DNA from 2 places in the Streptomyces sp. NPDC002853 genome. Region 2 is predicted to be linked to the other one. Evidence: riboswitches for the same ligand, from Rfam matches in the RefSeq annotation. Region 2 holds a riboswitch; the other holds the start of a gene.
The links. Region 2 has a riboswitch for cyclic di-AMP ahead of ACWD02_RS13355 (C40 family peptidase). Riboswitches for the same ligand answer to the same signal wherever they lie in the genome.
Positions count from the first base shown of each region.

Region 1: another riboswitch for cyclic di-AMP. It lies ahead of ACWD02_RS36610 (M23 family metallopeptidase); the one in region 2 lies ahead of ACWD02_RS13355 (C40 family peptidase).

Region 1 covers NZ_JBSFUS010000016.1:20,594-28,040, forward strand. Annotated here, with positions in the region: gene ACWD02_RS36605 (aldo/keto reductase) at 1-732, opposite strand, end outside; gene ACWD02_RS36610 (M23 family metallopeptidase) at 864-1,949, opposite strand; cyclic di-AMP (ydaO/yuaA leader) riboswitch at 1,961-2,107, opposite strand; gene ACWD02_RS36615 (PP2C family protein-serine/threonine phosphatase) at 2,310-3,467, opposite strand; tRNA gene ACWD02_RS36620 (tRNA-Met) at 3,616-3,689, opposite strand; tRNA gene ACWD02_RS36625 (tRNA-Lys) at 3,831-3,903, opposite strand; gene ACWD02_RS36630 (amino acid permease) at 4,014-5,537, opposite strand; gene ACWD02_RS36635 (DEAD/DEAH box helicase) at 5,670-7,447, opposite strand, start outside.
Region 2 covers NZ_JBSFUS010000004.1:456,539-463,985, reverse strand. Annotated here, with positions in the region: gene ACWD02_RS13385 (DUF397 domain-containing protein) at 1-150, opposite strand, end outside; gene ACWD02_RS13380 (helix-turn-helix domain-containing protein) at 160-1,020, opposite strand; gene ACWD02_RS13375 (ATP-binding protein) at 1,291-1,752, shown strand; gene ACWD02_RS13370 (LysR family transcriptional regulator) at 1,741-2,652, opposite strand; gene ACWD02_RS13365 (LysE family translocator) at 2,763-3,392, shown strand; gene ACWD02_RS13360 (DUF6328 family protein) at 3,370-3,942, opposite strand; gene ACWD02_RS13355 (C40 family peptidase) at 4,090-4,563, opposite strand; cyclic di-AMP (ydaO/yuaA leader) riboswitch at 4,567-4,730, opposite strand; gene ACWD02_RS13350 (hypothetical protein) at 5,096-5,404, opposite strand; gene ACWD02_RS13345 (ATP-dependent Clp protease proteolytic subunit) at 5,412-6,062, opposite strand; gene ACWD02_RS13340 (amidase) at 6,214-7,447, shown strand, end outside.

The DNA.
Region 1 (7,447 bases), on a different contig from region 2:
GCGCTCGGTCTCCAGGTGCTTGCCGGCGCCCTCGGCCCGCGCGCTGTCGACCTTCGCACCCGGGCGGTACTTGCCGGTCAGGAAGCCCGAGGCGAGCGCGTAGTACGGGACGGCGGCGAGGCCCGAGCGGGAGGCGACCTGCTCCAGCGGGCCCTCGTACGTGTCGCGCGAGACGAGGTTGTAGTGCGGCTGAAGGACCGAGTAGCGCGCGAGGCCCTCGCGGTCGGAGAAGTCCAGGAACTCCTGGAGCCGCTCGGGGGTCACGTTGGACGCGGCGATGGCGCGCACCTTGCCGGACGTCACCAGGTCGTCGAGCGCGCCGATGACCTCCTCGACCGGGACGGCCGGGTCGTCGTAGTGCGTGTAGTAGAGGTCGATGTAATCGGTGCGCAGACGGCGCAGCGACTCCTCGGCACCGGCCTTGATGGTGTTCGCGGACAGGCCCTTGAAGTCGGGGTGGGCACCGACCTTGGTGGCGAGCACGACGTCGGAACGGTTGCCGCGCGCGGCGAACCAGTTGCCGATCACGGTCTCGGACTCGCCGCCCTTGTTGCCGGGCACCCAGGCCGAGTAGACGTCGGCGGTGTCGATGAAGTTGCCGCCCGCGGCGGTGTAGGCGTCGAGCACGTCGAAGGACTGCGCCTCGTCGGCCGTCCAGCCGAAGACGTTGCCGCCCAGGGCGAGCGGGAAGACCTCGAGGTCGGACGAGCCAAGCTTGCGGAGAGAAGTCATGAGGGGATCAACACCTGTACGGAGCATGGAATTCCGTACGACCCCCGCTTTCGGGGAGGAGCGGGCATGCCGGACCGGCAGCCCTGACGTCGGGGGGTTGTCGCCAGGACCGCCGGGGTACTGGGGTTACCTCAGATCGACTGACCCTTGCCGCGCAGCCACGCCGCCGGGTCGACCCCGGTGGAGTCGCCGCCCGGGTGGACCTCCATGTGGAGGTGGGCGCCGGTGACGTTGCCGGTCGCGCCGACGCGGCCGATGGTCTCGCCGGTGGTGACCTTCTGGCCGGCGCTGACGCTCATCGAGGACTGGTGGCAGAGCCAGATCTCGGTGCCGTCGTCGAGTTCGAGGATCGTGCGGTAGCCGTACGCCCCAGCCCAGCCGGCTTCCTTGATGGTGCCGGAGTGGACGGCCTTGATGGGCGTGCCCGTCGGAGCCGCGAAGTCCAGGCCGGTGTGGTAGCCGGAGGACCACATGGAGCCGGGCTGACCGAAGGTGCCGGTGAGCGTGTACGAGGCGACGGGGAGCGTGTAGCTCTTCGCGAGCTTGGCCAGGCGCTCCGCCTCGGCCTTCTTCTTGGCGGCGGCCTCGGCCTTCTTCTTCGCGGCGGCCTTCTCGGCGGCGATCTTCTTCTCGGCCGCGGTCTGCTTGGCGGCGGCCTGGGCGGCGGCCTGCTTGACGGCGGCTTCCTCGGCGGCCTTCTGGACCGCGTCGTCCGCCTGGTCCTGCTGGTTCTCCGCCTGCTCCATGATGCGGGCCCGCAGTGCCTCGCCCGCGTCCGTGGTGCCCTGCTCGGTGTCGGCGGCGCTGAGGCCGGCGGCACTGAGCGGCGCTGCAGCGGTCACCACGCCGTTGTCCGCGGAACCCGAGTCGGCCGAGTCGTCGGATATCAAGGACCCCACGCCCGGAAGCGACTTGGCCTCCGGCAGCGAGTCCGTGACGGCCGAGAGGTCCGGCATCGCGATGGAGACCGGGGGCTTGCCGTCCTGCGCGGTGGCGATGCCGCCCGCGCCGACGGCGGCGATGACGCCTACGCCGAGAACCGTGGAGCTGCGGGCGAGCCCGCCACCACCCCGCTTGTGGACGCGGTGCCTGCCGCGGACGGGACGGATGGACTCCTCGGTGGGGTTCCATTCCTCCCAGGAATTGTCGTCGTACCCACCGAAATCGTCGTCATTCGGTACGTAAACGCCTTGGGGGGCAGGGCGGTTGGACGCCACTGGGGCGCACTCCTTTCCTTCCTTCTCGCCTACCGGGTTAGCTGACGGGTTCGGAGCAGGAAGGTCTCCTACGAGCATCTGGCACGGAGGCACAGATGCCCGATTCACCCCAATTAGTGGTTCCCCGGCTCCCTTTCGGGATTAGGCGCGTGCGCGCGGAGCCGACTCGAGTGACGGCTGGGACGACCGCGCTGCGTTATCGAACGTTAATAGACAGCGGGCCGGTATTCCAAGCTGTTCCGACTGATCGTTAACGCACATGGCACGTACTTATCGGGACACCGGGGGCCGGAACGGGGCGAGTTGACCCCACTTCTTCACACACCGGAGCTTCACATCTCCTTGACAGTACGTCAGTTGTTATGCGGAGTGGTGTCCTTCCGTCACGGCCGGTGACAGGGGCCGCCGCACCGCGAGCAACGCCATGTCGTCGGTCCCCCCGCCCCCGGTGTGCCGCCGCACTTCCTCGACGAGCGTCGTCAGGAGCGCGTCGGGGCCGCCCGGCCCCGGGAAGATCCGGCCGCCGAGCCGCGCCGCCGGGTCGTAGAACTCGCCCCGGACGTCACGCGCCTCGGAGAGCCCGTCGGTGTAGAGCAGCAGCATCGCCCCCGGCGGGAACTCCGTCTCGTCCGCGCGGTCCGGCCAGGCGCCCAGGTCGCCCATCCCGAGCGGCAGCGCGGGCTCGGTGGCGGACATGACGCACAGCCGTCCGTCGCCGCGCAGGAGCAGCGGGCCCGGGTGCCCGCGGTTGATGAGACGCACCAGACCGTCGCCGTGCGGGATCTCCGCGAGGACGGCCGTGGTGAATCCCTCGAAGGCGTCGAGCCCGTCGCGCCGTGTGCCCTCACGCGCGAGGGCACGCTCCAGGCGCTGCGCCACGGCCTCCAGCGTGGTCTCCTGCTCGGCGGCCTCCCGGAACGCCCCGATCACCACGGCGACGGCCGCCACCGCGCCCATGCCCTTGCCCCGTACGTCGCCGACGATGACGCGGACACCGTGCGGGGTGTCCTGCACCGCGTACAGATCGCCGCCGATGAACGCGTCGGCCTCCGCGGCCTCGTACCGCGCCGCGACGTCGAGACCGCCGATGTGGGGGTCCGGCTGCGGCAGCACCGCGCGCTGGGCGGCCTCGGAGATGGAGCGGGCGGACGCGAGCTGTCTGTCGCTGCGGCGTACGACGCGGTTGATGACGACGGCGAGAACGGCGACGGTCGCCACCGTGATCAGTTCGGTGACGGCCTCGACGTCGGTGGTGGTGCTCGTCTTGAAGTGCAGGGCGAGCACGGCGGTGCAGGAGGCGGCGCCGATGAGGACGGTGCTGAGCAGCGAGTAGAAGGGCGCTGCGATGAGCGGGGCCGCGGTGAACAGGGGTACGGCGGTGAACCTGGGCGGGGTAGAGACGTCGTACACGATCCCGAGGACGATGAGCAGCAGGGGGAGAGCCCGCACGAGCGCACGCTCGTGCCGGACATCGGGACGCCTGCCGCCGCCCCCGCCGATTCCTCCTCGCTGCCCCACTCACTCAGGGTTCCCGGAGGGGCGGCGTGGGGCGACCGGTGTGGGCCGACCGGGCTATCGGCCGGACTGTCCTCTGGCAGCGCCTTCACCGCGGCGGAAAACACCGAAGGCCCGGATCCATTTCTGGATCCGGGCCTTCGGTCTTTAGTAGCGGGGACAGGATTTGAACCTGCGACCTCTGGGTTATGAGCCCAGCGAGCTACCGAGCTGCTCCACCCCGCGCCGTTGAATGCAACTCTACGCCATCAGGGGGAGTGAAAGCGAACCGGTTGCGGAGGGCCCTGCCGGCAGGCCGCGGGAAGGCCATCCGCCGAACGCACCGAAGGCCCAGGTCGGGGAACTCCCCGGCCTGGGCCTTCTCGGTAGACCGTGTGGGACTCGAACCCACAACCAATGGATTAAAAGTCCACTGCTCTGCCAATTGAGCTAACGGTCCGTGCGGATGCACCCCACGAGCATAGCCGCAGAGGCCCGGCCGTCCGATCGGGTATCGCCTCCCGGGCCCGTCGCGCGCTCCGCGACGGGCCCGGAACGGCCGCCGCGCGCTCAGGGGTCGGCCGGTTTCGGCGCCCCGCGCCTAGCCGCCTCGCGGGCCGCCGTGCGCTCGTGGTCCGGGTTCAGGAACCAGTGCCTGGCCGAAGCGAACCACCAGGTGGCGGCGAACCCGAGGACCACCAGGACCGCGATCGGGGCGTAGTTGAAGGTCTCCCAGGTGACGGGCGAGACCTGCGGCAGCATGAAGAGCACGGTGATCACGCCGACCCAGGCCACCGCGACGATGCCGATCGGGCGGGAGAAGCGCCCCAAGTGCCAGGGCCCGCGCTCGAATTCCTCGCCCTTGCGCAGCCTCAGGAGGGTCGGGATGACGTAGGCGATGTAGAGCCCGATGACGGCGATGGACGTCACCGCCGCGTACGCCGTGACGTTGATCAGGTAGGGAAGACCGAGGACGAGCGCGCCGAGGGCCGCGAGCCAGACGGCCGCGACAGGCGTGCGCGTACGCGAGTTGACCGAGTGCCAGATGTGCGAGAACGGCAGCGCTCCGTCCCGCGAGAAGGCGTAGATCATGCGGGAGTTGGCGGTCACCGACGCCATGCCGCAGAAGAGCTGCGCGCCGATGACGACGAGCAGGAGCAGCTTGCCCGTGGTCGCTCCGAGCGCGTCGAGGAGGATCTGGGCGGGCGGAGCCCCCGTCGCCGACTCACGGGCCCCGTCGTACGACTGGATGGCGAACGTGAAGCCGAGGAGCAGCACGAAGCCCGCGATCCACGACGTCCAGATGGAGCGGACGATGCCCTTGGGCCCGGCGGTGGACGCGTCGTGCGTCTCCTCGGTCATGTGCGCGGAGGCGTCGTACCCGGTGAAGGTGTACTGAGCCATCAGCAGCCCGATGAGAGCCACGTACAGCCCGCTGCCCCACCCCGTGTTGTTGACGAACTCGGTGAAGACGAAGGACGCCGACTGGTGTGAGTCCGGCGAGAAGGCGAGCGCGCCGACGATCACGGCAACCCCGAAGACGTGCCACCACACGCTGACGCTGTTCAGCAGCCCGACGATGCGCACGCCGAAGGTGTTGAGCAGCCCGTGCAGGACGAGGATCGCGGCGAACAGCATGATCGTCCGCCCCTCGCTCACCTCGAACCCGAACTGCAGATTCAGATAGGCGCCGAGGAACGAGGCCGCCCCGAAGTCGATCCCGGCGGTCACGGCGACCTGCCCGAGCACGTTGAACCACCCCGTGAACCACGCCCACGCGGCCGCGGTCCGCGGCGGCGCGAGCCGGTGCGCCCAGAAGTAGAGCCCGGCGGAGGTCGGATAGGCGGAACAGATCTCCGCCATGGCGAGCCCGACGAACAGCGTCATCAGACCGACCCCGACCCACCCCCAGGTGATCAGGGCGGGACCGCCGGTGTTCATGCCGAACAGGTACATGGTGAGACAGCCGGACAGCACCGAGATGATCGTGAACGAGACCGCGTAGTTGGAGAACGCGGACATGCGGCGGGCCAGAACCTGGGTGTAGCCGAGCTGGGCGAGGCGCTCCTCGTCGGAGCCTGGTGGTGGTTTCATGCACGAGCGTTGCCCACGACAGGGACATGACATGCGTCACGTTTGACCAAAAGACGTGACCAAAAGACGTACGTACGCCGAAGGGCCCACCCCGGATGGGGTGGGCCCTTCGGTTCAACTGCTCAGCAGGCGTCAGCCGTTGCGCTTCCAGCGCGGCTTGTCGTCACGGCGGCCGAAGGAGCCGGTGCCGGTGCCGGAGCGGTCACGGTTGAACGACGGGCGGTCGTGGCCACCGGAGCGGGCGCCGCCGGAGGGGCGGTCGTCACGGCGGTCACGGTTGAACGGACGGTCGCTGCCGCGGTGGCCGCCGGAGGGGCGGTCGTCGCGGCGGAAGCCGGAGCCACCACGGTCGTTGCGGTCACGGTTGAAGCCGCCGCCACCCTCGCGACGGTCGCCGCCGGACGGGCGGTCGTCACGGCGGAAGCCGCCACGGTCGCCACCCTCACGACGGTCGCCGCCACGGAAGCCGCCCGACGGACGGTCGTCACGGCGGAAGCCGGAGCCACCGCGGTCGTTGCGGTCACGGTTAAAGCCGCCGCCACCCTCACGACGGTCACCGCCACGGAAACCGCCCGAGGGACGGTCGTTGCGGTCACGGTTGAAGCCGCCGCCGCCCTCGCGACGGTCGCCGCCACGGAAACCACCCTCGCGGCGGTCGCCGCCACGGAAGCCACCCGAGGAACGGTCGTCACGGCGCTCGAAGGAACGGCCACCGCGGTCGTCGCGGCGCTCACGCTCGTAGTTGCCGCGCTCGTCACGCTGCGGACGGCGCTCCTCGCGAGGCGCGGCCGCGGGCTGCTCCGGGACGGAGACAGCGGCCTCGACCTCGGCCTCGGCGGCGGCGGTGGCCTCGGCGACCGCGGTCTCCGGGTCGTCGCCACGCTCGCGGGCGGCACGCGCGGTGAGGCGCGAGGCCTCCTCGCGCAGCTCCGTCGCGCGACGGGTCGCGCGCTCCAGCTCCTTGGTGAGGTCCTTGACCTCACGCTCGGCCTGGGTCGCCGCGTTGCCCGCGGAGTCGGCCTGCACCTCGGTCATCGAACGGGCGCCGGTGATCTCGGCGACCTCCGGGTCGAAGGTGCCGCCGCCGTTGATGATGTGACGCGTGGCGTCGACGCCCGCGTCCTCCATCAGGCGGAAGATCTGGCGGCGCTGGTGCGGCAGGGACAGGGACACGACCGTGCCGGAGCGGCCCGCGCGAGCGGTACGACCGGAACGGTGCAGGTAGTCCTTGTGGTCGCCGGCCGGGTCCACGTTCAGGACCAGGTCGATGCCGTCGACGTGGATGCCGCGCGCGGCGACGTCGGTGGCGACGAGCGCGTTGACGTAGCCCTTCTTGAAGTCCTCGAGAACGCGCGTACGGGCGCCCTGCGTCATGCCGCCGTGCAGCGCGTCGGCCTTCACGCCGGACTCGCAGAGCTGCTCGGCGATGCGGTCCGCGCCCAGCTGGGTGCGGACGAAGATGATCGTGCGGCCCTTGCGCGAGGCGATGGCGGCCGTGACGGGCGCCTTGTCGCGGGGCTTCACGATCAGGATGTGGTGGGTCATGGTCGTGACGTTGCCCTGGGCGCTGTCGACCTCGTGCGTGACCGGGCTGTTCAGGTAGCGCTTGACCAGCGTGGAGATCTCGTTCTCCATCGTGGCCGAGAACAGCATGCGCTGGCCGCCGGACGGAACCTGGTCGAGCAGCTCGGTGACCTCGGGCAGGAAGCCCAGGTCGGACATCTGGTCGGCCTCGTCGAGCACCGCGATCTGGGTGTTCTCGAGGGAGCAGGCGCCACGGCTGATGATGTCGCGCAGACGGCCCGGCGTGGCGACGAGGATGTCGACGCCGCGCTCGAGGGCGTAGATCTGGTTGCCCATCGACGTACCGCCGCAGACGACCTTCATCTTCAGGCCGAGCACGTCGCCGT
Region 2 (7,447 bases):
GTCACGCACGGCGAGCAGCCCCTGCTTCGGCCCTGAAGCGAGCGAGGCTGTCTCCACACAGTTGTTCATGCCGTTGCTGCGACTGCTGCGGTACCACCGTGCGCCGTACAGAGAGGTGCTTGAAGGTACGTGCCGAGGCAGTGCCGTCATGGTGCCCCCTTACGCGCCGTCACGTATCCCGGCGATGTGATCCGTTGATTCCTCGGGCGAAAGCGCCTTTCCCTGAAGGGAGTTGAAGGCCTCCGTGTAGGCCTGGAGGTCTTCTTTCCGTTCGAGGTAGAGGCTACTCGTCAAGTGGTCGAGAACAACCACATCCAGATCAGCAATGTTCGGAAATGAGAAAATAACGAAAGGGCCGATGAGGCCCACGTGCTCTCCGGCGGCGAACGGCAACACCTGAAGTCGTACATGAGGCAACTGTGCCGCCTCCAGTAACCGTTTCAACTGGCCCGCGAGCACCGCGCTGCCGCCCACCGGCCGGTGCAGCACCGCCTCGTCCAGGATCACGCTCAGTCGCAGCGGCGGGGCCGTGCGCAGCACGTCCTGACGGGCGAGACGCACCTCCACCAGCGTGTCCACCTGCTGTTCGGGCAGCCCGTCGAGCGCGGCCCGCGTCACCGCACGCGCGTAGTCCGGCGTCTGCAACAGGCCCGGCACGACGCTGGTCTCCAGGGTGCGCATCCGACAGGCCTGCGACTCCAGGCTGATGAAGTCGCGGTAGGCGGGCGGCAGCAGCTCGCGATAGGCGTGCCACCAGTGGCGCCGTCCGCCGTCGTCGTCCGAGCCCGCCAAGGCCACCAGCAACTGGCGGAGCTGGGGGTCCGCCACCTCGTACGCGTCGAGCAGCAGACCTACGTCGGCCGCCTTGACGCTGCTACGCCCCGTCTCGATCCGGCTGACCTTCGACTGATGCCAGCCGACCCGGTCCGCCGCCTGGCCACTGGTGAGCCCGGCCTGCGTGCGTAACGCACGCAGTTCGGCGCCGAGTTTCCGGCGGCGCACCGCGGGACCGTACCGCATGTCCGTCTCCTTCCCGACGGAGCGTTTCTTTTCGGCCTCCCCCGGGCCGTTCAGGGGCGACAGTAGAGGAAGCGCCGACCTCGCGCCCAAATACGGTCTCTCGTAGCAGAGTTCACCGCTTTGAGCGACAGATATATGCACATCTTGGTGGATGGCCACCTCTCAGGGGTCCAAGAGTGGCAGTCTGGCGCGAAGCACCATTCCGGGACTGTCCTCGTGCCTTCGCTACGAGTCGGAGCCGAGCCCCGGTGGGAAAGGGACAGCGTCGCCATGGCAGACCTTCAGGAAGCATCCGTCACCCTGCCGAGCGATCCTGCCTCGGTCTCCGCGGCCCGGAAATACGTCTCGACCATCCTGGCCGAGTGGGGCCTGCCGGGCGGGACCGAGGCGGCCGACACGGTCCGGCTCATCGTCTCCGAGCTGGCCACGAACGCCGTCCAGCACACCCGGGGCCAGTCGCCCACCTTCCGGGTGGACATCGAGCTGGACCGGGACGAGCAGCTGCGCATCGGTGTCACCGACAGCCACCCCCGCTACCCCAAGCGGCTGCCCGCCGCCGTCCAGCAGGACAACGGCCGGGGCCTGGTCATCATCCGCTGGCTGACCATGGAGTGCGGCGGCAGACTGTCGGTCACGCCCACTCCCGAGGGCGGCAAGACGGTCTGGATCGAGCTGCCGTGGACCGTGCCCGTCCGCGGCGAGGCCCCGGCCCCCTCGCCCTCACCCCGCTGAGCGGCCGAACGCACCCCGGAGCAGGGCACGGAAGGTGTCCGCCGCCGGATGCGACACATCGGTGCGGTGGACGACCGAGATCGTGCGCCGCAGATTGCCCGGCTCCAGCGGTCTCGTCCCCACCGGGGTGGCCGCCGTCCGCGCCACCATCTCCGGTACGACGGCGACGCCGAGCCCCGCGCTGACCAGTGCGCACACCAGCGCGTAGCCCGGAGTGTCGACCAGGACCGCGGGTGTCGCGCCGGCCCGTCCGAGCGCGGACTCCACGCCCTGCCGGGACGGATGGGTCGGCGCCATGCTGATGAGCGGCTGTCCGGCGAGTTCGCTCAGGGGCAGCCGCGACGAGGCGCTCGCGAGCGCGTGGCCCGGCGAGGTCACCAGGACCAGCTCCTCGACCAGGATCGGCTCCGCGCTCACGGACGCGGGCAGCGCCACCGGATCCGCGGGCTCGTAGGTGTGCGTGAGGGCCAGGTCGACATCGCCCGCTGCCACGGCCGCGATGCCGAGCGGCGGTTCATAGCCCCGTACCGTCAGATCGATGTCCGGGTGGGCGCGGCGGAACGCGGTCAGCGCGGGCGGCACCAGATGGATTCCGGCGGTGGTGAAGGTCCCCACGCGCAGCCTGCTGCCGGACAGGCCGGCCAGCTGGGTCAGTTCGTGCCGGGCCTGCTCCATCTCGTCCAGGACCCGGCGGGCCCGCGCGAGCAGCAGCTCACCCGCGCCGGTCAGCCGCGCCCCGCGGTGATGCCGGACCAGGAGAGCGGTGCCCGCCTCCCGTTCGAGCTTGGCCAGCTGCTGGGAGAGGGCGGGCACGGTGTAGCCGAGGCGTTCGGCGGCGCGGGTGATCGACCCGGCCTCGGAAACCGCCACCAGTGCGGCGAGCCGCGTCGGGTCGTACATGGTCTCTCCCGGCGGCGTGGGGGTGAACGGCTGGAGTAAACAGCTGCTTAAGGCAGACCCAGGATATTCCACATACCTGCTGAAGGCAGAAGAACGGCAGGGTGGATGCCATGGACGCAGAACTGGTCGCTTTCACCGGGGTCGCCGCCGGCCTGGTCGCCATGCCGGGCGCCGACTTCGCCGTCGTGGTGCGCAACGCCCTCACCTCCCGCCGCGCCGGAGTCGCCTGCGCGATCGGTGTGGCGGGCGGGCTCCTGGTGCACACGGCGCTCGCGGTGGCCGGGGTCGCGGCGGTCCTCACGGCGGTGCCCACGCTCTTCACGGCGCTGCAGGCGCTGGGCGGGGCCTATGTGCTGTACCTGGGGTATCGCGCGCTGCGGTCGGCGGCGCGGCCTGCGGGGAACTCCGGCGTGCAGGAGGACGCGGGGCACGAGGCGGTCGGGGGCAGTCTGCGGCAGGGCTTCCTCACCAACGTCCTCAACCCCAAGGCGCCGATCACCTTCCTCAGCGTGCTGCCGCAGTTCGTGCCCGCGGGCAGTCCCGCGATGCCGAGGACCCTGCTGCTCGCGTCGATCATCGTGGCTCTCGCCCTGGTGTGGTTCCCGGTCCTCGCGCTCCTGGTCGACCGGCTGGGACGGTGGCTGCGCAAGCCGCGTACGGCCCGTGCGATCGAGGGAGGCACGGGCGTCGCGCTGAGCGTGCTCGGACTCGTGCTCCTCACCGAGGCCGCGATGGTCTGACGTCGTCCGAGCCGTCCGGTTCCTCGTCGTCGCGCGCACGGCGCAGCAGCAGGGGGAGCAGCCCCCACAGGCCCGAGCACACCACGAGCGTGGCCGCGCTCGCGATGATCCCGCCGGTGCGGCCCACGGCCACGTCGACGACCAGGAGCACGGCACCCGAGACCGCGAACACCAGGACCACGAGACCGATGCCGGCGAGACGGGACGAGACGCGCACGATCAGCGGCTTGGAGTGCTTCCCGAACAGCGACCTGTGCACGGCCGCCGGCGCGGTGAACAGCGCCGCGGCGAGCACGGCGAGCAGCAGCGTGGTGACGTATGTGGCGCGCTGCACCGTGTCGAGCGAGGGGAAGCGCTCGGTGAAGGCGAGCGTCAGGAGGAAGGCGAAGAGGATCTGCACCCCGGCCTGCGTGACGCGCAGTTCCTGGAGGATCTCCGCGAAGTTGCGGTCGGCGCGTTCGAAGCGCGTCTCGTTGCGCGGTGGGTCGTTGCGCGGTGGGTTGTCGCGCGGTGGGTCGTCCGAGGCGGGAGAACTGTTGTTTTCGGCCATGGCGCACGAGTATCCGCGCCGACGCCCGCCACGCCAGGCGGGCGCGCCGACCGGAGGACCTGCCGGGGACCGCCCGGGGGCCGGCCGGGCGGCGGCAGCAGCCCTGAGGCCCCCGCCGCCGCCCGGCCGACGGCCGGTGACGGATGATCAGCGCACCCTGCCGTACGAGACGCTCTTCGTCCAGATCTTCTCGAGCCGCACCTTGGTGTTCGACTTGGGGGCGTGCCAGATCCGGCCCTTACCGGCATAGATGCCGACGTGGTAGACGTTCCGGCCGGAGTGGAAGAAGACCAGGTCGCCGCGGACGCGGTTGGACGCGGAGACGTGGCGGGTCTTGTTGTACTGCTGTGCGGCGGTGCGAGGCAGCTTCTTGCCCGCGCGCTTGAAGGAGTACTGGGTCAGTCCCGAGCAGTCGAACCGGTGTGGTCCGGTGGCTCCGTAGCGGTACGGAGAGCCCTTCTTGGAGGCGGCGATCTTGAGCGCCTTCGTCCCGTGTGTCGCGGCCTCTGCTTCCGACGTGAGCCCTGGGGCCACAAGGGTGCCGCCCACGACGGCGAGCGTGAGGGCGGATACGGACCCGACCCTGGTGAGCAGCGACGGAACTTGATTCAGCGCAGTCATGCGCAACCCTTCGTCAACCGCCTGTGAAGGATGACCTGTCGGATTCGGGCTGACAAAGTTGCCCGGCCGCGTGCTGCGGCTTCACCCCAAGGGTCGGTGTCCGGACCTTCCGGACCGACCCGTCATGCCTGGGTCCTCCACTCCTGCCGATGCACCGATGTCGACCGGTCATCCGGGCGGCGGCAGGACTCGGCGTCCGCCCGGACCGCCCCGCCGCTGATGGCGGGGGCTTGTCGTCGGAGAGGATCTTGACCCGACATGGGGTCGAATTCCGAGCCGAAACGGCGTTTTGTGAGGCTCCTCACGGCTGAACCGTTCGGGTGGACACGGTCGGATTCGGGAGCCGAAGAGGGCGCCGGACGATCGTTCGACCAGCACCGGAACGAGGAATTCCGGCCCACGCGTACACAACTGACGCAACTGAAGACGTCTCGAAAAAGGACGAATGTCTACGCCGAATGAGGTAGCCCGTTTGGTTCGTTTGAGATCGCCCCCGGACGCAACGGAGTTCGAGGACCGGGGTGACGGGTGCTCAGGACGCCGCCGGCGGCGGCACGGTGACCCGCCCGGCCCGCCGCTCTCCGTCGAGCACGCGCAGCGCACGCGCCAGCGTCGGTGCGTGCACGGCGCTTTCACCCCGCTGGTGCATGAGCGTCAGCGCGTCCCGCAGGGCCGTCGCGCTGCCGACCAGGGCCTGGGCGGCGCGCAGTCCGCCGTAGGTGTCCGAGGTGCGGGCGGGGTTGATCCGGCCCAGCAGATCGACCACTTCGAGGTACCGGTCGATCAACTCGCCCTCGGCGCGGGTGAGTGCGGGCAGCGGGGGAAGTTCGGGCGGCAGCATCGGTGGCTCACCCTCCGTCCGGGGTGCGCGGGTCCGGGCCGCGCGGTGAGGACTTGCGGCTCGCGATGATCCGGTCCACCAGGCCGTAGTCGACTGCCTCGGCGGCGTCGAGGATCTTGTCCCGCTCGATGTCGGCCGCGATGCGTTGCGCGCTCTGCCCCGTGTGCCGGACGAGCAGCCCCTCCAGTTGCGCGCGGGTGCGCAGGAGTTCGTCGGCCTGGATCGCCAGGTCGGAGGTCTGGCCGTGCACCGGCTCGGCGAGCGAGGGCTGGTGGATCAGTACACGGGCACCGGGCAGCGCGAACCGCTTGCCGGGGGTGCCCGCGGCCAACAGGACGGCGGCCGACGACGCGGCCTGCCCCAGACAGGTCGTCTCCACGTCGCAGGAGACGAACTGGATCGTGTCGTAGATCGCGGTCATCGCGCTGAACGAGCCGCCGGGGGAGTTGATGTAGAGCGCGATGTCGCGGTCGGGCGCCAGGTATTCGAGGTGCATGAACTGCGCCATCACGTCGTTGGCCGACGTGTCGTCGATCGGCGTCCCCAGAAAGACGATGCGCTCCTCGAGCAGCTTCGCATAGGGGTCCAGCGTCCGGGTGCCCGAACTGGAGCGGTCGGTGAACTCGGGCAGGACATAACGGGCGAACGGTCGGTTCATGGCATGTCTCTCCTCTGCCGGGGTCGGCTGCTCCCCAAGGCTTCCGGTAAAAAATGTACAGGACGTACGGAACGTCGGGGTGAGAAGCGAGGGCGGCGTGGGCATGCTTCGCCTCGTCGCGATCCCAACCGCCCCCAGCCGAAAGCGCCGTATGACTGCGTCCGAGCTCGTCCATCTCACCGCCCGCGAACTCACCGCCAGGATCCGCACCCGTGAGGTGTCCGCGCGTGAGGTCGTACAGGCCCACCTCGACCGGATCGAGCAGGTCAACGGCCCCGTGAACGCGGTCGTGACGCTCGTGGCTGAACGCGCGCTCGACGAGGCGCATGCCGCGGACGAGACCGCCGCGCGCGGCGCCGCGCTCGGCCCGCTGCACGGACTGCCCGTCGCCCACAAGGACACCCACGACACCCGCGGCATCCGGACCACCTACGGCACGCCGATCCTCGCCGACAACGTCCCGGACCGGGACGAGCTCATCGTCGAGCGCATCCGCGCCGCCGGGGCGATCACCATCGGGAAGACCAACGTGCCCGAGTTCGCGGCCGGTTCGCACACCGTCAACCCGGTCTTCGGGGCGACCCGCAACCCGTACGACCTCCGGCGATCGGCGGGCGGCAGCAGCGGGGGAGCGGCGGCCGCGCTCGCCTGCGGCATGCATCCCCTGGCCGACGGCAGCGACATGGGCGGTTCGCTGCGCAACCCCGCGTCGTTCTGCAACGTGGTGGGCCTGCGCCCCTCGCCGGGCCGGGTGCCGAGCTGGCCGGACACCGCGCCCTGGTCGACGATGGCCGTGCAGGGGCCGATGGCACGCACCGTCGCCGACGCGGCTCTGCTGCTTTCCGTCGTCGCCGGGCCCGACCCGCGCTCACCGATCGCCCTGGAGACGCCGGGGAGCGCCTTCGGCGGGTCGCTGGAGCAGGATCTGCGGGGGCTGCGGATCGCCTGGTCACCCGATCTGGGCGGCGCGGTCCCGGTCGACCGCGAGGTCAGGAACGTGCTCGCGCCCGCCGTCACCGTCTTCGCCGACCTGGGATGCGCGGTCGAGGAGACGTGCCCCGAACTGGGCGGCGCCGACGAGGTGTTCCGGACGTTCCGCGCCTGGCAGTTCCACCTGGCGCTCGGTGCGCTCGTGGAGAGCGCGGCGGACCGGATGAAACCCAGCCTCGTCCGCAACGTACGACAAGGGCGTGCGCTCACCGGCATCGACCTGGAGCGGGCCACCGTGCTGCACGGCGAACTGTTCCACCGGATGCGGGAGTTCTTCGGCCGCTACGACGCGCTGATTCTGCCGACAAGCCAAGTGCCACCTTTTGACGTCGAGTTGGAGTATCCGGACAACATCGACGGGGTGCCGATGGCGGACTACCTGGACTGGATGCGCT